2 linked regions of the Blastochloris tepida genome follow. The protein of the gene in region 1 binds, or shares a complex with, the protein of each later gene. Links are inferred from orthologs where the notes say so. Each region holds a gene or a part of one and is shown in the gene's direction. Other genes may lie near its edges. The genes, in order: BLTE_RS00840 and BLTE_RS01770.

Region 1 (10,766 bases):
TTTCGGCCGGCCGGCCGCGGCCTGGCGCAGCTTGCCGTAGAGGTCGCCCTCCTCCCAGGCTTTCAGAAGCTCGGGCTCCTTCTGCGGCAGGCCGGCGCGCATCGGAAACGCGGTCTGCGGCAGGAACAGGGTCTGCGAATAGTCGAACCCGGTTTCAGTCGAAGCGGTGTTGGCGTCGGAGGCGCCGGCGTCAGTCTTGGTCATGGCGGTGTGCTTTGGGCAGCAAAGGGACGGATTTCGGGCGGCGATCCCGACCCCCGACGGACCGTCAGGCCCGGCCGGAGGCCGGGCGGCGAATTCGTGCCGTGACGTGGAGACGAACGGGCGCGCGCTGCATGCGCCCCTCTTAGCAAGCCCGGCGGCGCGGATAAAGCGTCGCGCGCCATGTTCCGGCCGGTCGCAGGTCATTCCGTGCGCCGGGTCGCGCCGGATCGGCGGGAGGAGGCGCTTGGGTTCCCTTCAACTAGGTTCCCTTCTTCTGGGTTCCCTTCCCTCGCGCACCGCAGGTGCGCTCGCCGGGAACGACCGGCCGTGGCTCCCGGCCATCCTTCATGAGCGCTGCGGTCCAAACGCCGCGGTCGTTCCCGGCCGAGCCGCGAAGCGGCGAGGGGAAGGGAACCCACACGCTGCCTCCACGCGCCCCCACACGTCGCCGCCGGACCGAGCGCGCCCGCCCGCCAACCAGCCCTGCCCCGAAAACGAAACGGGACCCGGCCGCTCAGGCCGGATCCCGCACGTCTTGCCCTTGGTGTCACGCCGCCGCGGCGTCGTCGCTGCGCAGGCGGTGCAGGAAGTCCTTCACCTCCGCCGCCAGCCGCTCCGACTGGCGGGCGAGGTCGTCGGAGGCCGACTGCACCTCGGTCGCCGAGGTGCCGGTCTCGTTGATCGCCACCGTGACGCCCGAGACATTGGCCGCCAGCGAAGTGGTGACGTCGGCGGCGCGCTGGATGCTCGCGGCGATCTCGTTGGTCGCGGCACTCTGCTGCTCGACCGCCGAGGCGATGGAGCCGGTGACCCCCTGGATGTCGCTCATCGCGTGCGACACCTCGCGGATCGCCCCCACCGCCGTCTTGGTCGAGGCCTGAATCGTGGCGATCTGGCTGGCGATCTCCTCGGTGGCGCTGGCGGTCTGGGCGGCCAGAGACTTGACCTCGGAGGCGACCACCGCGAAGCCGCGGCCGGCGTCGCCCGCCCGCGCCGCCTCGATGGTGGCGTTGAGCGCGAGCAGGTTGGTCTGGGCGGCGATCGCCTGGATCAGGTCGACCACCGCGCCGATCTTGGCGCCGGCCGCGGCCAATGCCTCGATCTCGCGCGCCGAAGCCTCGGTGGTGGTGCCGGCCTGGGTGATGACGCCGCTGGCGGTGGCCACCTGCCGGGCGATCTCCTGGATCGACGACGACAGCTCCTCCGCCGCGCTCGCCACCGCCTGCACCGAGGAGGTGGTCTCCTCCGAGGCGACGGCGGCCGAGCCGGCCTCGCGGCTGGCATTGCCGGCGAGGTCGCCCAGCGCATGGGCGGTGCCGCGCAGCCGCTCGGTATTGGCGTCCACCGCGTCGAGCACGCCGGCCACCGAGGTGCGGAAGCTCTCGATCGCCGCCTCCATGCGCTGGTTGGCGCGGTCGCGCTCGGCCTGGGCGCGGGCGGTCTCGGCCGCCAGCCGCTCGCGCTCGATCGCGGTGTCGCGGAACACCGCGACCGTCTCGGTCATCTGGTTGATCTCGTCGATCTGGGTCTTGGGCGGAATGGCGGTCGCGGTCGAGCCGCCGGCCAGCTCCTTCATGCAGCTGCCCAGGGAATTCAGCGGCTTGGCGATGACGCCATTGAGCCGGAAGGCGATGCCGAAGCCCAGCAGCAGGGCGGCCAGCGACACCGCGCCGAACACCATTGTCGACTGCCACTGCATGGCGTCGAGGTCGGTGCGGTCGATGCCGAGCGCGACGACGCCGACGGTGCGGCCCTCGAGGTCGTTCAGCGGCGCGTATTTGATCGCCAGCGACGAGCCGTCGAGGATGGCGTGGTCGTCCAGCACCGCATCGTTGCGGGCGGCCGAAAGCTGCTCGGGCGTCGGGGCAAAACCGTTGGGGAAGGTCGAGGCGACCTGGGTCAAGCCGGTCTTGCCGTCGACGAACAGCGCCACCCAGGTGGCGGTGCGCTGGGTGAACTGCATGGCGAGGTCCTCGCCGAAGGCGATGCCGAACTCGACCGAGCCGATATGGGCGTCGCCATCCTGCACCGGCACCACCCCGCGCACGCTGGCGCCGGCAACGCCGTTCTCCAGGCCGTGGACCTCGGACTTGCGGGCATTGGCCTCGACCACGGTCGGGCGGAAGCCCGACAGGTCGTCGCCGAACCGCTCCGGCTTGTGCAGCCGCAGGAACGAGGTGGCCGGCGGGGTGTGGAACTGGAACTGCTCGATGCCGTCGGCGCGCAGCGCCGCGAAGGCCGGCGCCAGCATGGTGTGAAGCGCATCGCGCTCCCCGGCGGCGAAGGCGCGCTTCACCTCCGGCAGGCTGGCGACCAGCCGCGACAGCGACAGCGCCCGCATCGCCTGCGAGGCCACCTCGCTCTCGAACCGGGCCGACTCGCTGGCCAACCGGCTGTGCAGGCTTTCCGAGACGATTTTTTCGGTGAACCACCGGCTGGTCGAAAAGAACCCGACTGCCGCTACCGCAAGGCTGCCGCAGATTGCCAGTGTCAGCCCGGTTTGAAGCCTCATGTTCCCCTCCCTGCAGGTGGCGTGAAAATGGGCAGGGGATCCTAACGGATGGTAATCGAGTCACGGAATTACGACAGGCCGGAGAAATTCCGTCTTCACCATCGCGTGGCCGGAGGCATTTCGTGCTGCCGGAGGTTGAGGCGCGGGCCGCCGAGCGGCGCGCGGATGGCTGGCGCGTCTCGGGTATATTTTCCTAAAATCGTCCGGCCGCCAGTGCCGCGGATGGCGGCTGCCGCGCCCTCAGGCGCAGCCGGCCAGAGCGAGGCGCGCGTCGGCGGAATCCGCATTCATCTGAGTCACAAGCGCCGCCACGCTGTCGAACTTGCGCTCCTCGCGCAGGCGGGCGTGGAAGGTAACCGCCAACTCGGCGCCATAGAGGTCGCCCGAGAAGTCGAATAGGAACACTTCCAAAAGCGGCGCACCATTGTCGAAGGTCGGCCGGCGGCCGAAGCTCGCCACCGCGTCGTAGCGGCGGCCGGCGACATCTGCGCGCACTGCATAGATGCCATGCGCCAGACCGCAGGCTGGATCGAGCCGGATATTGGCGGTGGGATAGCCCAGCGTGCGGCCGCGCTGGTCGCCGCGGATCACCGTGCCGATGATGAACCACGGATAGCCGAGCAGGTCGTTGGCCTCGGCGATGCGGCCCGAGGCGAGCAGGCTGCGGATGGCGCTCGACGACACCGGCCGCCCCTCATGATGCAGCGGGCCGACCACATCGACCGCGAAACCGCGGCGGGCGCCGGCCTGCACCAGGAAGGCGGGCGAGCCGCCCCGCCTGCTGCCGAAATGGAAATCGAAACCGACCGCCGCGCCGGAGATGGCGAGCCGCTCCACCAGCACTTGGTCGACGAAGTCATCGGCGCTGACGCCGGCAAAGGCGGCATCGAACGTCATCACGAATGCGGCATCGCAGCCGGCGCGCGCCAGCGCCGCCAGCTTCACCGGCTCCGGCGTCAGCCGGAACAGCGGCGCGTGCGGCGCGAACACCGCGCGCGGATGCGGCTCGAAGGTCAGCGCCGCCACCGGCCGGCCGAGCGCCCGCGCCCGTTCGGCGGCGGCGTCGATCACCGCCCGGTGGCCGCGATGGACGCCGTCGAAATTGCCGATCGCCACCACTGCGCCCCTCAGGTCGGCGGGCACGGGTTCAAGGTCGCGAACCACCCGGAAGGCGGGCGCGGAAGGGAGATCGAAGGGGGTCATGGCAATCGGTTGCGGAGACGGTAACGGGGATGCCGCGGTCGCGTATGCTGGCGCTTGGGTCCGCTGATGTACGGGATCCGCTTGCGATTGAGGACCGTTCGCGCGGAGCTAACCGGTCCCACCCACACGTCCGCTGGCTGGGTATCCGACGGCGTTACCGGGAACCGTCCCGCCCGCCGGCGGCGATGCGCGTGGGCGGCACCCTGCCCCCCGCCACCCTGTCCCGTCAAGCGTGCGGTTGCGGCCGCGGCGGCACCGACACCCAGGCTTCGCCGTCCAGCACCACCTTGCCGTCCACCGTCGCCTCGCAGTGCAGGCGGGCGCGCCGGCCCTTCTCGACCAGCTCGGCCACCTCCACCGACACCGCCACCACGTCGCCGATCTTCACCGGCGCGTGGAAGTTCAGCGTCTGCGAGCGGTAGATCGCGCCGGGGCCGGGCAGCCGGGTGCCGACCACGGCCGAGATCAGGCTTGCCGTGTAGAGGCCATGGGCGATGCGGCCGCCGAACCGCGTGCCGGCAGCATAGAGGTCGCACAGATGGATCGGGTTGTGGTCGCCCGACAGATCCGCGAAGCCGACAATGTCGTCGGCCATCACCGTCTTCATGATGCTCTCGCGCATGCCGACCGCGAGATCCTCGAAATACAGGCTGCGCATGCCCAGGCGGGTCTGAACGTCGCTCAATTCGGCCTCCGTGTTTGGTATCAGGATGCTGAACTTCGTGCTGCACCGCAATACGCCGAAGGTCGCGGCCATCGCTCCGGGCGATTAACCGGATGTTCAAAGCTCTTCGCTAAATTGCCCAAGTACAGGGGGACGTTCGGACAGAGGGAGACTCTGCCGGATTAGTCCATAATAGGCGCAACGCCGCCAGAATGCCGACGGAGTAGAAGAAATGGCTGTCGACCTTTCGATGCCCATCTTGGTTGTCGACGATTACAGCACGATGGTGCGCATCATTCGTAATCTTCTGAAGCAGCTCGGCTTCGAGGATATCGATGACGCCGCCGACGGTTCTGCTGCGCTCGGCAAGCTGCGCGAGAAGCGCTACGGCCTCGTGATCTCCGACTGGAACATGGAGCCGATGACCGGATACGAGCTTCTGAAGGAGGTCCGCGGCGATCCGTCGCTGGCCAAGACGCCCTTCATCATGGTCACCGCCGAGTCCAAGACCGAGAACGTGATCGCCGCCAAGAAGGCCGGCGTCAACAACTACATCGTCAAGCCGTTCAACGCGCAGACGCTCAAGACCAAGATCGAGGCCGTCTTCGCGGACTGACGGTTTTCAAGAAAACACCAAGAACACGAAGCGATGACAGCGATGGCGGTCCAGGACGGGCCGTCCCGGGGAGTAAGTTCCGTGAGCGCCTACCAGACGGAGCACCTTGAGCGTATCGTCGGTTTCCTCAGAGACAAGAAGGGGGTTGAAGTGTCCCTCTCGGACGTTGTGGCCCTCGCCGAGATCACGGCCGAATCTCTGCAGGCATTCTTCCTGACGCTGGACAAGGCGGTCTATCGCGAGCTGCGCGAGATCGCCGAATACATCCAGTCGATGAAGGAGGAGATCGGTGCGCTGCAGGTTCACGACCTGAAGGAAACGCGCATCCCCGCGGCCGGCCAGGAGCTCGACGCCATCGTCAAGGCGACGGAAGCCGCCACCAACACCATCATGACCGCGGCCGAGGAGATCATGGCCGCGGACGCCTCCGACCCCGACGCCTACAAGGCGTTCGTCGACGAGCGCATGATGGCGGTGTTCGAGGCCTGCTCGTTCCAGGACATCACCGGCCAGCGCGTCGCCAAGGTGGTGCAGACGCTGAAGGCGATCGAGACCCGCGTCGGCCGCTTCGCCGCCGCCACCCGCACCCGCGACGCCCGCGGCTTCGCCACCGCCGAGGAGGCGGCCAAGGCCGCCCGCGCCGAGAAGCTGCTGCTGCACGGGCCGCAGCTCGCCGGCCAGGGCGTCAGCCAGTCGGACGTCGACAGCATGCTGAGCGGCACGCCGGCCCAGCCCGCAGCCAAACCGGCCCAGCCCGCCCCGGCAAAGGCCGCCGCCGCCCCTGCGCCCGCGCCCAAACCCGCCGCCGCGCCCAAGCCCGCCGCTGCGCCCAAGCCCGCCGTCGCCGCCGCGCCGGTCAAGGCGCCGCCGACCGCGCCGGACGCGGCCGAGGACAAGGCCAGCCAGGACGATATCGACAAGCTGTTCGCCTGAACAGGAAGCGTCCGAAGCCCCCCACCCCCGACCCCTCCCCACCGCTCGCAAAGCTCGCGGGGGGAGGGGAGAAGGGGGCGCGCCGCTTCTCCCCTCCCCCCATGAACGCAGTGAATGGTGGGGAGGGGTCGGGGGTGGGGGGCAGAACGCCCCGGCGCGCGTCGTCGAAACCGAGAGTGTCCGGGTCAACCGCACCCCGACGGCTCCCGGCGGCGAGGCGTTTTCCTCGCCGGCGGGTCGGGTTTCCGGTGGCAAACTGATACGGTTTCCCGGCCTCACCACGCCAGATGGTGCATCGTCGCCACCGGCTGCACCAGCGCCGCCGAGAACAGCGTCGCCAGCGCCGCCGCCCCTTCGCGGGTGGCGGGGTCGCCGATCTCGCCGGCATGGATGCCGGCCAGGATGAACAGGCAGTCGAGCCCCTGCGCCGCCGCGCCGGCAAGGTCGGTGCGCACCGAGTCGCCGATCGCCAGCACGCGGGCCGGATCGACCGGCGCGCCGCGCAGCGCCTCGGCCGCGGCCAGCGCCTGCCGATAGATCGGCGGGTGCGGCTTGCCGGCATAGAGCACCTCGCCGTCCATAGCGGCGTAGAGATCGGCGATGGCGCCGGCGCAATAGATCAGCCGGCCGCCGCGCTCCACCACCACGTCCGGGTTGCCGCACACCATCATCAGCCGGCGCGCGAGCACGTCCTGCAGCAGCGCCCGGTAGTCCTCGGGCGTCTCGACCTCGTCGTTCCACGGCCCGGTGCACAGCACCAGCTCGGCCTCGTCGAGCGGCACCCGCCTTGCGTCGAGCCCCTCGAACAGCGGCAGGTCGCGGTCCGGCCCGATATGGAACACCCGCACGCCCGGCCGCGCCGCCAGCACCGCGCGCGACACGTCGCCCGAGGCGACGATGGCGTCGAACGTCCCGTCCGGCACGCCATAGCCGGCAAGCTGCGGCATCACCGCCCGGCCCGGCCGCGGCGCATTGGAGACCAGCACCACGGTGCCGCCGCCCGCGCGGAAGCGTTGCAGCGCCTCGCAGGCCGGCGCGTGGGCCGCGGCGCCGTCATGGATCACCCCCCACACGTCGCAGAGCAGCACGTCATAGCGGCCGGCCAGCGCCGACAGGCCGGCGATCATCGGCGGCAGGGAGGTTGTGAGCATGGGGGGCCGTGAGGTTGGAACGAGGACGATTGGCGGATGGGGCGACTCGGCGGGCGAACACATAGGCCGAACGCGCGCCGCCGCAAATGGCGGCGCGCGGAATGGCCGTCATGAGCGAGCGAGATCGTGGCCCGGGGTCGCCCTTCTCCGTGCCTCGTCATCCCGGCCGAGCGAAAGCGAAAGCCGGGATCGCCCTTCTCCGTGCCTCGTCATCCCGGGCGGAGCGAAGCGAAGAGCAACTGTCATGCGGTTTTGGGGTCTCGCCAGGGTTTGTTGTCTCGAATCATGGCGTTGAGGATGGTCAGGAGCTTTCTGGCGATGGCGATGAGGGCGACCTTAGCGGGTTTTCCGCGGGCTTTGAGGTCGGCGTAGAGCTGTTTGGCCCACGGGTTCCAGTGGATGGCGGCGAAGGCGGCGAGATAGCAGGCGCGCTTGAGCGCGCGGCGTCCGGCCTCGATATGGGCCGGCCGCCGCGCTTTGCCGCTGTCGTTGCGATAGGGTGCGCAGCCGCCGATGGCACCGGCTTGGCGGGGGGTGAACCGGCCGAGTTCGGGAGCTTCTGCGAGCAGGACGCGGGCCGTCTTGTTGGCGATCCCCGGCACCGAGGTGATGATCTTGGCCTTGGCGTCCATCGCCGGATCGGCGGCGATCAACGCCTCGATGGCCTGTTCGGCCGCGGCGACGGTCTCGCGCAGGGCGGCGATTTCGGCATCGAGCCGGGCGGTGATGGCCGCCAGGGTGGGGTGGGCCTTGCGGTTCTCGAGGCGGCGGATGTCGGCCTCGGCGCGGGTGATTTCGCGCACCCAGGCGGTCAGGTCGCTCTGCGCTTGCGAGGGCTCCGGGAACGGCCGGCAGGGGTGATGCAGCATGAAGGCGCGGATGATGCGGGCGTCGAGCGGATCGCTCTTGGCGCGCTGGCCGCAGGCCTTGGCGAACTGGCGGCAGCGCCAGCTGTCGACCTGCAGCACGGTGAGGCCGGCCTCGCGCAGCACCGCGACCGCCAGGCGTTCATAGCCGCCGGTCGGCTCCAGGCCGGCGGTGGTGAGCCCGGCCTTCACCAGGCGCCTGGCCAAGCGCTGGAGAGCCGCGGGGGTGTTATCGACGCGCTCGACCTTGGTGTCGTCGAAGGCGATGTCGAGCCAGTCCTTGGAGACATCGATGCCCACAAGGTGGGTGGCAAGCGGCGTCGGGTGTGGCAGCATGGCAAGCATCCCAGGCTTGGAAGCGGGGTCAAAAGCCCCGTGCAACTGTTCGGGTTGGCTTGGGACGGACGGCCGCTTCTGCTCGCGACGGCCTCGAAGGCTCACCCGGGACACGGCGTGCCGCCCGCACCGGCTCGGGGTGGCCACCCCGAGCCGGTGCACCCATCAAAGCACAGTTCGCCGTTCCAACCCGGGATCGTCCGCAGGAAAAGGCCCCCTTCCGGAAAACGGTCCCGGCTCGGCGCCGGATGCTGCGCATCCCGCGCCGTCCGGGACGACGCGAAACGGAAAACGGTCCCGGGTCGCGGGCGCTTTGCGCCCTTGCCCGGGACGACAGCCCGGCAACGCGCATCAAGCCGAATGCCGCGCCAGGATCTCGCGGATCGCGGCCGGAAGCTCGGCCTCGGTGGCCTCGAACTGGGCGAGGCGCTGGGCGCGGTATTCGGCGTTGGTCTCGATCGCCTTGGCCTGCTCGGTGCCCTCGATCAGGTCCTTCACCACCGCCTTGCCGGCCTCAATCTCGCTCTCGCCGATCATGATGGCGACGACGCAGCGCCGCTTGTCGGCATAGCGCAGGCCGCCCTTGAACGAGCCGCCGCCGAGATACATTTCGGCGGCGAAGCCGGGCAGCGCGCGCAAGCTCTCGTCGTCGCGAAGCTGTTGCACCAGCCGCATGCAGTGCGGCGCCAGCGCCGCGGTGCGCGGCACCACCACGACGGGGCCGACCGGCTCGGCGGAGGCCAGCTTGCCGAGCTTCTGAAGTGCTGCGGCGAGGCGGGAGACGCCGATCGAGAAGCCGGTGGCCGGCACCTTCTCGCCGCGGAAGCGCGAGACCAGCCCGTCATAGCGCCCGCCGCCGCCGACCGAGCCGAAGCGCACCGGCTTGCCGTCATCGCCGGGGATCTCGAAGGTCAGCTCGGCCTCGAACACCGGGCCGGTGTAGTATTCCAGCCCGCGGACGACGGAGGGATCTATAATAATTCGATCATCGTAGCCGGAGCATTTGCAATATTCGCGAAGCTCAACGAGCTCAGCGTGTCCCGCGAGACCAGATGAAGATTCTCCAACCGCCCTCTCAAAGCTGTCCAGCCGAAGCTTGTTCACAGATACGGCACGTTCTGCGCCAGTAGGCTCACCCCACCCTGTGAAAAGCAGCAACCGCTGAACCTGCTCCTCATTCAGCCCCGCTCCTTTTGTGAAATCTCCGCTGTCGTCCTTACGGCCCGGCCCCAGCAGCAACCGCACGCCCTCGACGCCCAGTCGGTCCAGCTTGTCGATCGCCCGCAGCACCGTCAGCCGCCGCCCGGCATTCTCGTCGCCGGCGAGGCCGATCGCCTCCATCACCCCGTCGAGAACCTTGCGGTTGTTGACCTTGATCACATAGTCGCCGCGCGCGATGCCCAGCGCCTCCAGCGTGTCGGCGGCCATCATGCAGATCTCGGCATCGGCCGCGACCGAGCCCGACCCCACCGTGTCGGCGTCGAACTGCATGAACTGGCGGAAGCGGCCCGGCCCCGGCTTCTCGTTGCGGAACACCCAGCCCGCCCGATAGCTGCGGTAGGGCTTGGGCAGCCGGTCGAAATTCTCCGCGACAAAGCGCGCCAGCGGCGCCGTCAGGTCGTAGCGCAAGCTGAGCCACTGCTCGTCGTCGTCCTGCAGCGAAAAGACGCCCTCGTTCGGCCGGTCCTGATCGGGCAGGAACTTGCCCAGCGCGTCGGTGTATTCGAACGCCGGGGTCTCGACCGCCTCGAAGCCGTAGCGCTCATAGACCTTGCGGATGGTGTCCAGCATGTCGCGGGTGGCGGCAAGCTCGGCCGGGCCGCGGTCGGCAAAGCCGCGCGGCAGGCGGGCGCTCACGCGGTGGGGCTTCTTGTCGGGCTTCGATTCGGACTTCGATTCGGACATGGCTCTCTCGGGTCCGGAGCCTCGCTCCGGTCCGGACCGGGGCTCCAACGCTTGCAGTCTCGCGTCGTCTGCCGCGAAACCGGCTCGGCCCTGGCGGAAAACACGCTCGGCCGGGTGCTAGCGCATTCTCCGCGAAAGTGGAAACCGGTTTTGCGAACGGTGCGTCGCGGCCCGGGGCGGGGGCTGGCGGCCGCGCCGGCCGACACTATCTTGGATCCATGATCGCAAAACCCGCCGTCCTCACTGCCATGCTGGTCGGCTTGGCCATGCCGGCCGGCCTCGCCATCGCGCCGCCGCCGGCTCTCGCCCAGACGCCGGTCTATGTGCCGAGCATGGGCTCGGCCCCCACCACCCGGATGCCGTCGACCTCGTCGTC
Region 2 (11,300 bases), 200 kb from region 1 along the record:
CCGGCATCGCCCTCGGGGCTTCGATCGTGTGGCTCGCGCTGGCGGGCGCAGGGCAGCCGGTGGCGGCGCCGGGCGCCGATGCGGCGGCCGGCCGGGTGCTGGCCGAGCGCTGGTGCTCCGGCTGTCATCTGGTCGATGACCAGCAGCCGCAGGGCAATGACGGGGTGCCGACCTTCCGCTCGATCGGCGCCAAGCCCTGGACGGACGCCACCTTCGCCGCCGCCATCGCTTCGCCGCACCCGCCGATGCCGAAGCTCGACCTCACCCGCAAGGAGATGGCCGACCTGCTCGCCTTCGTCCGCAGCCGGGCGCAGTGATACGAAACCGGGCCTGAGCTGCCGCCCAGGCGTCAGGGGTTGGCGGCGCGGGCCTGAAGGGTGCGGATGCGCTCGGCGAGCGAGGCGGGAGCCGCGGGCGCCTCCGTGCCCGCCCCGTTCAGTCTGGCGGGTTCGGCGATCAGCGCCGGGATCGGCGAGCCGGGTCCCTCGATCTGGGCGGTGAGGCGGGCGATCTCGGCGGCGACGTCGGTGATGCGTTCGCGCAGCAGCGCGTTCTCGCTGCGCTCGGCCGCGCCGGTGCCCTCGGCCTGCCGCTTGGCCTCGACCAGATCATGCCGCAGCCGGGCGATCTCCTCGCGGGCCTGGGCCAGCGCACTCTCCAGCACGCCATTCTCGGTGGTCAGCGCCGCCATTGCGGCGTTGAGCGCGGCGGGGCCGCGCTCGGCCTCGCCTTCGAGCACGGCGATGCGCTTCATCAGCATGTCGCGCTCGCGCACATGGCCGGCCAGCCGGTTCTCGAGGTCGGCGAGGCGGACGGCCATGCGCGCGGCCCGGTTGCGCTCGTCGAGGACCTGCTCCAGCTCCTGCTCCCGCGCCGCAAGCCGCTGGCGCAGGCTCGCCGCCTGGGCGGTGAGCGTGGCGATCTCGGCCTTCTGGTCGTGCGACAGGTTGGCGGTCTCATCGACGAGCCGCTGCAGGCCGGCGAGCGAGGCCTCGCGGTCCGACAGCAGAGCGGAGACCTGTTCGAGCGTCTGGGTGCGGGCGGCAAGCTCCTGCTGCACGGCGGCCAGATGGTCGGCCAGCGCCCGGTCCTGCGAGCCCAGCGCCTGCAGGCTCGCGTCCTTCTCGGCAAGCTCGGCCTTGAGGGCGAGGATGGTCTCGGTCCTGCGGCCGATCTCGGCCAGCTGCTCGGCGGACTTCTGGCGCAGCGTCTCGGCCTCGATCTCCACCCGCCGGACGGCCACCGCATATTCGGCGCGGATCTGGTCCTTGTCGGCCTGGATCTCGGCGAGCGAGACCGGCACGAGGCTCTCGATCCGCCGGCGGGTGAGGCGGACGGCGCGGTTCCACACCGCCGGCATCGCGGTGAGCGCGAGCGCGGTGGCCAGGAGGAAGCCGAGGGCGAAATACATGATCGCTTCGATCATGTGCGACCTTTCTGCGGGAGCCGGCGGCGAGCGCCGCGGCCCCGGCCTTGAGAAGCGCCGCATGCCCTGGGCCGAACGGACGATTTCCGGCAGGGACACGCTCCCGGAACGCGGTTCCGGGGCCGCGCGGCCCGGGCGTTGCGGCGGGCCGCGATTTCGCAGCATTCATGCCATGGCGGCACGGCGGCTGCCAGTAAAAGCACGGCCCGCCGCAGCACAAAGATGCGGTGGCGGACCAGGGGCGCCGCCGTTGCGGCCGCCGGAGGATCCCGCAGGATCCGTCACGATGCGGCAGGCGGCCCGGCAGGGAGCGCAGCAGGCCGCAACCCGGGTCAGAACGGGTTCCAGGTCGGCTGCCGCGTGAACTTCAGATAGCCGACATTGGCGCCGAGACGCAGGCCGATGCCCGAGCGGATCGGCACCACCGTCACGCCATCGGCGGTGAGCGCGGTGATGCCGAAGCCGGCGACCAGATAGGCCGAGCCGGCGATGCCGGGGAAGCGCTGGAAGATGTCGGTCACCTGCCGCATGTTGTAGACCAGCATCATGGTGCGGGCGCCGTCGCCGCCGAAGTCGAAGCCGAGCGAGGGCCCCTGCCAGAACACCGGCATGTCGCCGGCATTGCGGGTGTAGAGCGTGCCCTCGCCATAGCGCAGGCCGACGGCGAAGGCGCCGGTGCCCTCCTGGCCGAGGATGTAGCCGTTCGGCAGGCCCCATTTCGACACCACGTCCTGGATGGCTTCGGCCAGCCCGCGCGAGATGCTGCCGAAGAAGCTGTGGCCGGCCTGGACCAGCTCGTCGGGCTTGAAATGGCCGACGCGGCTCTGCGGGGGCGGCGCCTGATCGTGACCCTGGGCCTGACCGGGTGCGAACGGGGCGCCGGCAAGAACAGCAAGGAGGGCGAACAGCAGAATCCGAAGGCGGATCATCGGTCGTGCTCCGGTTGGACGGGATGAAGGATTAACGCGGCGCTCACCGCCCGTTCCTATACTCGGTCTGGTACGCGATCTTGGCGAAGGTTCTCCGCGCCGCAGGCGGCGCGAATCGCCACAGCGAAGGCAAAGTAATAGACATGAGTATGGCGTGTACTGGGCAGTCGCGGTGGCGGGCGCTCCGCCGGTGGCGCCCCGCGTGGCCAGCGCTCCTGATCGCCTTTGCACTGCTCGGCTCGGCCGTGGCCGCCACCAATGAGCGGGTGGTGGCCGACCGCCATTCGGGCCTGGCGCTGTGGGGCTACGACCCGGTGGCCTACCATTTGGAGGGCGCGGCCCGGCAGGGCAGCGCCAAGTATGAGCTTGCGCACGCGAATGTCGTCTGGCGCTTCGTCAATGCCGGCAACCTCGCCGCCTTCAAGGAGGCGCCCGACGACTATATGCCGGCGTTCGGCGGCCACGATCCCTCGGCGGTGGCCCGCAAGGCGGCGGTGCCCGGCAATCCCGAAGTGTTCGCGGTGTGGTCCGGCCGGCTCCTGCTGTTCCGCAACGAGGCCAGCCGCGAGCGGTTCTTCACCGATCCGGCAAACGCCTTCCGGGCCGCCGAATCCGGCTGGGACGAGGCCGCCAGGACGCTGCCGCGGTGAGACAGTCGTCCGGGCGATCGGCCTGGAATCGTGGTCGGAAGACCGCTGCCCAGGTGGGCTACGGTATTCACGGATCTGATTCTGTGCTGAGCCATCAATGGCTTAATGGACAGGCTGCGGATGTCTCATCGAGAACGCGGTGGATCGGCAGTTACCGGGGGCCGCAGGATTGAACTCGTCATGCCCGCGCTTGCAGCCAAGCTTGCGCAGGCTGCATGAATTTGCCTGCGCGGGCATCCACGTCTTGAAAACCTATTTGAAAACAAAGACGTGGATGGCCGGGACAAGCCCGGCCATGACGACGGCGGGCTTGTGCCAGACGCCGCAGGCGCAAATCACGCCGAAAGAGATCGCGTTTCGGCTCGATCTCTCTCGGCCCAGGCGATTCAGATCCGTGAATGCCGTAGGCCCGGGTGGGAGAGGGAAGAAAGAAGCAGCGCCGGTCAATCCGAGGCCGGCGCGCCCGAGGCCCGGAAGCCGTTGACGGCAAAGCCTTCCTCCGCCTTGCCATAGAGGAGGGGCGAGCCGTCCGGCGCCGTCACCGTGCCGCCGGCGGCGATCAGCAGCGCGTGGCCGGCGGCGATGTCCCATTCGCGCACCATGCCCAGCCGCAGATAGAGGTCAGCCCGGCCCTCGGCGATGACGGCGAACTTCAGCGCCGAGCCGAGCCTGAGGCAGGTCGTTGGGCCGAGCGCGGCCACCGCCCGCTCGGTCTCCGGGTCGAGATGGGTGCGGCTCAGCGCCACGGTCGGCACCGCCGGGCGCGGCCGGCAATGGATCGGCTGCCAGGCCGAGCGCGGCGCGAGCCCGTCCCGCGCCGGGGCGGCCCGCCAGGCGCCGGCGCCGACCAGCCCGAGCCAGGTGTCGCCGCCCACCGGCGCGTGCACCACGCCGAGCACCGGCCGGCCACCGACGACGAGCGCGATATTGACGGCGTATTCGCCGTTGCCGGCCAGGAATTCCTTGGTGCCGTCGAGCGGATCGACCAGGAACAGCCTGTCCTTGGCCGGGGGCACGATGCCGGCCGCCACCGCCTCCTCGGAGGCCGCCGGAATGCCGGGGCAGAGGTCGGCGAGGCCGGCGAGCACGATCGCCTCCGAGGCCCGGTCGGCCTCGGTGACAGGGCTGCCGTCCGCCTTCAGGTGGGCCGGGGCGCCGGCGGTGCGCACCGCCTCGATGCGGCGGCCGGCCTGGACGGCGAGGTTGCCCAGAGCGGCGAGCAGGTCGAGGTCACGCAGGCGGCAATCGCCGTTCGAATCAATCATGTTGCCCAATCGCGCCGTCAGCCTTGGCAGCGCGGGGCATGCCGGTGTATCCGAACCCAGCCGCGACGTCGGCGAATCGTGGCACTCTCTCCGGCCACCGGAAGGCTCCCATGTCGAACGCTCCGATGTCGAACGCTCCGATGTCCGACCCTTTCAAGTCCGAGGCTCCCAAGGCTGACGCTCCCAAGGCCGATGCTCCCAAGGCTGAGGCTTTCAAGACCGAGGCTGCGGCCTCCGAGGTGTTCGCCCTCGAAGGCCTCGATCTTGCGGCTCTTGTCGCGAGCCGCGTCTGTCATGATGTCATCAGCCCGGTCGGGGCGATCGTCAATGGCCTGGAGGTTCTCGACGAGAACAACCAGGACGAGGACATGCGGGCCTTCGCCCTCAACCTCATCCGCAAGAGCGCGCGGCAGGCCTCGGCCCGCCTGCAGTTCTGCCGGCTGGCGTTCGGCGCCGCCGGCTCGGCCGGCGCCGAGGTCGATACCGGCGATGCCGAGACGGTCGCCCGCGGCGTGCTCGACGACGAGCGCACCAAGCTGATCTGGGACGTGCCGCGCCGGCTGATGCCGAAGAACCGGGTGAAGCTCCTGCTCAATCTGGTGGTGCTGGCGGGCAACACGATCCCGCGCGGCGGCGTCATCCAGGTGCGCAGCGAAGGCGACGGCTTCCGGGTGGTGGCCGAAGGCACCAATCCGCGCGTGCCCGCCGGCATCCGCGAGCTTCTGGCCGGCCATCCCGCCAACGGCCATATCGACGGCACTCTGATCCAGCCCTTCTATACCGGGCTGCTCGCCCGCACCGCCGGCCTGAGCGTGACGGTGGCGGTGGAGCCGGGCGGCGTGTCGTTCAACGTCGCCAGCGCCTGACCCTGCACCCCTGCCGCTACGCGGCGGCGCGGCGCCTCCGGTAACCGTTTCGAGCGGGCCGGATGCGCGCGGTACGTGCGCGAGGATCAATACTGGCGCAATCCTGGTTTGTGCGAGCGAATACCGTAAACGGATTGTCTACCTTACCGGCCGGGCAATGGTTCCCGCCGATTCATTTCAGTCAATTTTAACGCATGTCTCCGACACTGCCTGAATGATCCGGGCGATCGTCCGGTTCAGTCCGCCATGTGCGACCGAGGCGTGCCCCTCATGGACGATCTACTTCGCGAATTCCTGACCGAGACCAACGAGAGCTTGGATACGGTCGACGTTCAGCTTGTCCGGTTCGAACAGGACCCGAACGACAAGAAGATCCTCGACAATATCTTCCGTCTTGTTCACACCATCAAGGGAACCTGCGGCTTCCTCGGCCTGCCCCGGCTGGAAGCCCTGGCGCATGCCGCCGAGACCCTGATGGGCAAGTTCCGTGACGGCATGCCGGTGACCGGCGAGGCGGTGACGCTGATCCTGTCCACCATCGACCGGCTGAAGCTGGTGCTGGACGGGCTGGAGCGCCAGGAGGAGGAGCCGGCCGGCTCCGACGAGGACCTGATCGGCCAGCTCGAACAGATGGCGCTCCACGGCGCCGCCGAGATCGCCGCGCCGCCCACCGCGCCGGAGGCCGAGAGCCCGCAGGCGCAGCCGGAAGCGGAGCCGGAGACGGCTGTCGGCGTCCTGGTCGAGCAGACGCTGGAGCGGCCGCTGCGGCCGGGCGAGGTGTCGCTCGACGAGCTGGAGCGGGCGTTCCGCGAGACCGCGGTCGAGCTGCCGGAGCCGGTGGCCGAGCCGGCCCAGGTCGCGATGGACCTCGAAGCGGCCGACATCGAGGTGGTCGAGGCGAAGGCGCCCGAACCCATGGCAGCCGAGGCGAAGAAGCCCGAGCCCAATAAGGTCGAGGCCAAGACGCCTGAGGCCAAGAAGCCCGAGGTGAAGAAGCCCGAGGTGAAGAAGGCCGCTCCCAAGGCCGAGGACGACGACAAGGCGCCGGAGTCGATGGTCAAGAACCAGAGCATCCGCGTCAATGTCGAGACGCTCGAACACCTGATGACCATGGTGTCCGAGCTGGTGCTGACCCGCAATCAGCTGCTCGAAATCGTCCGCCGCCACGAGGATTCCGAATTCAAGGTGCCGCTGCAGCGGCTGTCCAACGTCACCGCCGAGCTGCAGGAAGGCGTGATGAAGACGCGCATGCAGCCGATCGGCAATGCGTGGCAGAAGCTGCCGCGCATCGTGCGCGACCTCGCCAACGAGCTTGGCAAGTCGATCGAGCTGGAATCCGTGGGCGCGGAGACCGAGCTCGACCGGCAGGTGCTCGACCTGATCAAGGACCCGCTCACCCACATGGTGCGCAACTCCGCCGACCACGGGCTCGAAGGCCCGGAGGAGCGGCGCGCCAACGGCAAGTCGGAGACCGGAACCATCCGCCTGTCCGCCTTCCACGAGGGCGGCCACATCATCATCGAGATCGCCGACGACGGGCGCGGCCTCAACACCGAGAAGATCAAGGCCAAGGCGATCGCCAACGGGCTGGTCAGCGAGGCCGACGCCGAGAAGCTGTCGGAGAGCCAGATCCAGAAGTTCATCTTCGCGCCGGGCTTCTCGACCGCGGCCAAGGTGACCTCGGTGTCGGGGCGCGGCGTCGGCATGGACGTGGTGCGCACCAATATCGACCAGATCGGCGGCACCATCGATCTCAAGTCGGTCTATGGCGAAGGCACCACCGTCACCATCAAGATCCCGCTGACGCTCGCCATCGTCTCGGCGCTGATCGTCGAGGCCGGCGGCGACCGCTTCGCCATTCCGCAGCTGGCGGTGGTCGAGCTGGTGCGGGCGCAGACCAATTCCGACCACCGCATCGAGCGCATCAAGGACACCCCGGTGCTCCGCCTGCGCAACAAGCTTCTGCCGCTCGTGCATCTGAAGCGGCTGCTCAAGATCGACGGCGGCCAGAAGCTCGACGAGGAGTCCGGCTTCATCGTGGTGACGCAGGTCGGCAACCAGACCTTCGGCATCGTGGTCGACGGCGTGTTCCACACCGAGGAAATCGTCGTCAAGCCGATGTCCTCGAAGCTGCGCCACATCCCGATGTTCTCCGGCAACACCATTCTCGGCGACGGCTCGGTGATCATGATCATCGATCCGAACGGCATCGCCGCGGCGTTCGGCGCCGGCACCGAGGCGCACCGCGCCGAGGAGGACGATGCCGAGGCGGCGCACGCGCAGGCCGCCGGTCAGACGCTGTCGATGCTGGTGTTCCGCGCCGGCTCGCCCGAGCCCAAGGCGGTGCCGCTGTCGCTGGTGACGCGCCTGGAGGAGATCGACGCGACCAAGATCGAGCGTTCCAACGGCCGCTGGCTGGTGCAGTATCGTGGCAGCCTGATGCCGCTGGTCACCGTCAATCCGCACGTCACGGTGCGCAGCGAGGGAACCCAGCCGATGCTGGTGTTCTCCGAGGCCGGCCGCTCGATGGGCCTCGTCGTCGACGAGATCGTCGACATCGTCGAGGATCGCCTCAACATCGAGGTGGCGAGCGAGCAGCCGGGCGTGCTCGGCTCGGCGGTGATCAAGGGTCAGGCGACCGAGGTCATCGACATCGGCCACTATCTGCCGATGGCGTTCGAGGACTGGATGTCGCGCAAGTCGATCCGCGTCGGCGGTCCGTCGCCGAAGCTGCTGTTCGTCGACGACTCGCCGTTCTTCCGCAACATGCTGACGCCGGTGCTGCGGGCGGCGGGCTACGAGGTGGTGGCCTGCACCGACGGCGAGGCGGCGCTGGCGACGCTGAAGCAGGATCCGCGCTTCGACATCGTCGTCGCCGACGTCGAGATGCCGGGCATGGACGGCTTCGAGCTGGCCGAGCAGGTCAAGGCCGATCCGCGCACCAAGCACATGCCGATGATCGCGCTGTCGTCGGTGGCGACGCCCGCCTCCATCGAGCGCGGCCGCAGCGTCGGCTTCGACGATCACATCGCCAAGTTCGACCGCCAGGGCCTGATCGCCGCGCTCAAGGAATGCTCGGTCGAGTGGGAGAAGGCGGCGTGAGCGGCGAGGGAACCACCATGACCACGGCAATGAGCCAGGACACCACGGAATTCGTCACCGTGCTGATCGGCGGGCAGCTGTTCGGGCTTCCCATCGAGCGCGTGCACGACGTGTTCATGCCCGACCGGCTGACGCGCGTGCCGCTGGCGGCGCCGGAGCTGGCCGGCGTGCTCAATCTGCGCGGCCGCATCGTCACCGCCATCGACATGCGGGTGCGGCTCGGGCTGCCCGCCCGCGACGACGGCAAGACCAACATGGCTGTCGGCATCGAGCACAAGGGCGAAAGCTACGGCCTGCTGATCGATCAGGTCGGCGAGGTGCTGAAGGTGTCGGAAGCGACGCACGAGGCCAATCCGGCCAATCTCGATCCGCGCTGGGCGCGGGTGTCGGCCGGCGTGCATCGCCTCGACGGCCAGTTGATGGTGATCCTCGATGTCGATCGGGTGCTCGACAACGGCATCGACGCCCTCGCGGCCTGAACGGAGTGGATGACATGAAGACGTGTCTGGTGGTCGACGATTCGAGCGTCATCCGGAAGGTGGCGCGCCGCATCATCGAGGGCTTCAAGTTCTCGGTGAACGAGGCCGAGGACGGCGAGAAGGCGCTGGATGCCTGCCGCCGGCAGATGCCCGACGCCGTGCTGCTCGACTGGAACATGCCGGTGATGGACGGCTACGAGTTCCTCAAGCACCTGCGCGCCATGCCGGGCGGCTCGGCGCCGAAGGTGGTGTTCTGCACCACCGAGAACGACGTCGCCCACATCGCCCGCGCGCTGCACGCCGGCGCAAACGAATACATCATGAAGCCGTTCGACAAGGAGATCGTCGAGGCCAAGTTCCAGGAAGTCGGCTTGATCTGAGCCGCGCCGATCCGGCACGGGCCGCGTGCGTGGTGCGCGGGCCCGGACCCATTCCCCCTTGCGACGCGTGCCGAAGATGACTGCCACCGCTCCGATCCTCGCCTCCACCGACCAGCCGATCCGCGTGATGATCGTGGACGACGCCGTCGTCGTGCGCGGCCTCGTGTCGCGGTGGCTGGCCGAGGAGACGGGCGTCGAGGTCGTGGCCTCGCTGCGCAACGGCCGCGAGGCGGTCGACCAGTTCAACCGCTACGATCCGGACGTGGTGGTGCTGGACATCGAGATGCCCGAGCTCGACGGCATCTCCACCCTGCCGCTGCTGCTTGAGAAGAAACGCGATCTCATCGTCATAATGGCGTCGACGCTGACGCGCCGCAACGCCGAGATCTCGCTCAAGGCGCTGTCGCTCGGCGCCGCCGACTACATCCCCAAGCCCGAGACCAACCGCGACGTCACCACCTCGACGACGTTCCGCCGCGAGCTGGTCGACAAGATCAAGAGCCTCGCCGCGCGCCGCCGCCGCACCGCGCCGCGGCCGGCGCCGGCCGTGGCGCCGGTGGCCGGCCGGCCGGCCGCACCGCCCTTGACGCCGCGCCTCGGGCCGCTGCCCGCCGACATCAGGCTGCGGCCGTTTCCGCCGACGCCGCCGCGCGTCATCGCCATCGGCTCGTCGACCGGCGGGCCGCAGGCGCTGCAGGTGGTGCTGAAGGGGCTGGCGCCGATCGCGGCGCGCTTTCCCATCATCATCACCCAGCACATGCCGCCGACCTTCACCACCATTCTCGCCGAGCATCTCGGCCGCGCCAGTGGCCGGCCGGCGCACGAGGGCATCGACGGCGAGCCGATCACCGCCGGCACCATCTATGTCGCGCCGGGCGGCCGCCACATGGTCATCAAGCGCGTCAACAACGTGCCGGTGATCGGGCTCGAGGACGGGCCGCCGGTGAACTACTGCAAGCCGGCGGTCGACCCGCTGTTCGCTTCGGCCGCCGACGCCTATGGCGCGGGCCTGCTCGCGGTCGTGCTCACCGGCATGGGCTCGGACGGCGCCCATGGCGCGGGCGACGTCGTCGCCCATGGCGGGGGGGTCATCGCCCAGGACGAGGCGACCAGCGTCGTCTGGGGCATGCCCGGCGCCACCGCTCATTCCGGGGTGTGTTCGGCGGTGCTGCCGCTCAATGACATCGCCCCGCGCATCATCCGTCTCGCATCGGGAGATCGCCTGTGACGCCGCTCGATTACGAGTATCTGCGCAAGTTCCTCAAGGAGCGCTCCGGGCTGCTGCTGTCCAACGACAAGCAGTATCTCATCGAAAGCCGCCTGCTGCCGGTGGCGCGGAAGGCGGGGCTCGCCTCGATCTCCGATCTCGTCGCCAAGCTGAAGGCGCCGGGCGCCGAGCGGCTCGCGGTCGAGGTCACCGAGGCGATGACCACCAACGAGTCGTTCTTCTTCCGCGACAAGGTGCCGTTCGACCATTTCCGCGACACCATGCTGCCGAAGGCGATGGCGCTGCGGGCCAAGGAGCGCCGCCTGCGCATCTGGTGCGCGGCTGCCTCCACCGGCCAGGAGCCCTATTCGCTGGCCATCCTGCTCAAGGAGGCCGCCGACAGACTGGTCGGCTGGCGGGTCGAGATCATCGGCACCGACCTGTCGAACGAGGTGCTGGAGAAGGCCAGGGCCGGCGTCTACAGCCAGTTCGAGGTGCAGCGCGGCCTGCCGATCCAGATGCTGGTGAAGTATTTCGACCAGTCCGGCGACATCTGGCAGATCAAGCCCGAGATCCGGGCGATGGTGCAGTACCGGCCGCTCAACCTGCTGAACGATTTCTCGTCGCTCGGCACGTTCGACATCGTGTTCTGCCGCAACGTGCTGATCTATTTCGACCAGGACACCAAGATCGACGTGCTGAAGCGGATCGCCAAGATCACCGTGCCGGAAGGCTTCCTGGTGCTCGGCGCCGCCGAGACGGTGGTGGGCCTCACCGACGCCTTCGTGCCGGTGCCGGACAAGCGCGGTCTCTATCAGCCCAATGTCAGCGGCAAGCCGGGGCTCGGCTCGATCGGCCAGCCGCGCCTCGCGGCGGCGGGCGCGCGGGTGTGATCCGGTTTCCGGCTGATCAAGCCGGAGAACCGTATTCCGATCGCCGAAAAATCCCTTCCAACTCAAGGATTTTTCGGCGAGACCGTTTCCGGTATCCCGAAGG

Evidence for each region.
Region 2: the proteins of BLTE_RS00840 (region 1) and BLTE_RS01770 are in contact, whole or in part, in a solved structure (PDB 1A0O), measured with the Escherichia coli proteins. The link is inferred for Blastochloris tepida from one-to-one orthologs.

What each region holds. Positions count from the first base shown.
Region 1 is NZ_AP018907.1:194,058-204,823, reverse strand. Bases 3,661-6,507 are described here. They hold BLTE_RS00840 (response regulator), read left to right. Parts: upstream 3,661-4,815; coding sequence 4,816-5,199; downstream 5,200-6,507. Other genes in these bases: BLTE_RS00830 (TIGR01459 family HAD-type hydrolase), read right to left, coding at 6,408-6,507; BLTE_RS18245 (protein phosphatase CheZ), read left to right, coding at 5,281-6,132; BLTE_RS00845 (MaoC family dehydratase), read right to left, coding at 4,146-4,577; BLTE_RS00850 (bifunctional riboflavin kinase/FAD synthetase), read right to left, coding at 3,661-3,919. Also shown: ileS (isoleucine--tRNA ligase), read right to left, coding at 1-204; BLTE_RS00855 (methyl-accepting chemotaxis protein), read right to left, coding at 752-2,716; more of BLTE_RS00850, read right to left, coding at 2,957-3,660; more of BLTE_RS00830, read right to left, coding at 6,508-7,283; BLTE_RS00825 (IS110 family RNA-guided transposase), read right to left, coding at 7,526-8,494; hisS (histidine--tRNA ligase), read right to left, coding at 8,837-10,390; BLTE_RS00815 (hypothetical protein), read left to right, coding at 10,609-10,766. UniProt on the Escherichia coli protein: Involved in the transmission of sensory signals from the chemoreceptors to the flagellar motors.
Region 2 is NZ_AP018907.1:396,695-407,994, forward strand. The notes cover bases 5,058-8,438. They hold BLTE_RS01770 (hybrid sensor histidine kinase/response regulator), read left to right. Parts: upstream 5,058-5,406; coding sequence 5,407-8,238; downstream 8,239-8,438. Other genes in these bases: chpT (histidine phosphotransferase ChpT), read left to right, coding at 5,058-5,136; BLTE_RS01775 (chemotaxis protein CheW), read left to right, coding at 8,256-8,438. Also shown: BLTE_RS01740 (c-type cytochrome), read left to right, coding at 1-317; BLTE_RS01745 (coiled-coil domain-containing protein), read right to left, coding at 350-1,426; BLTE_RS01750 (DUF1134 domain-containing protein), read right to left, coding at 1,759-2,355; BLTE_RS01755 (YHS domain-containing (seleno)protein), read left to right, coding at 2,601-3,005; BLTE_RS01760 (3'(2'),5'-bisphosphate nucleotidase CysQ family protein), read right to left, coding at 3,449-4,270; more of chpT, read left to right, coding at 4,411-5,057; more of BLTE_RS01775, read left to right, coding at 8,439-8,717; BLTE_RS01780 (response regulator), read left to right, coding at 8,732-9,097; BLTE_RS01785 (protein-glutamate methylesterase/protein-glutamine glutaminase), read left to right, coding at 9,174-10,325; BLTE_RS01790 (CheR family methyltransferase), read left to right, coding at 10,322-11,197. UniProt on the Escherichia coli protein: Involved in the transmission of sensory signals from the chemoreceptors to the flagellar motors. CheA is autophosphorylated; it can transfer its phosphate group to either CheB or CheY.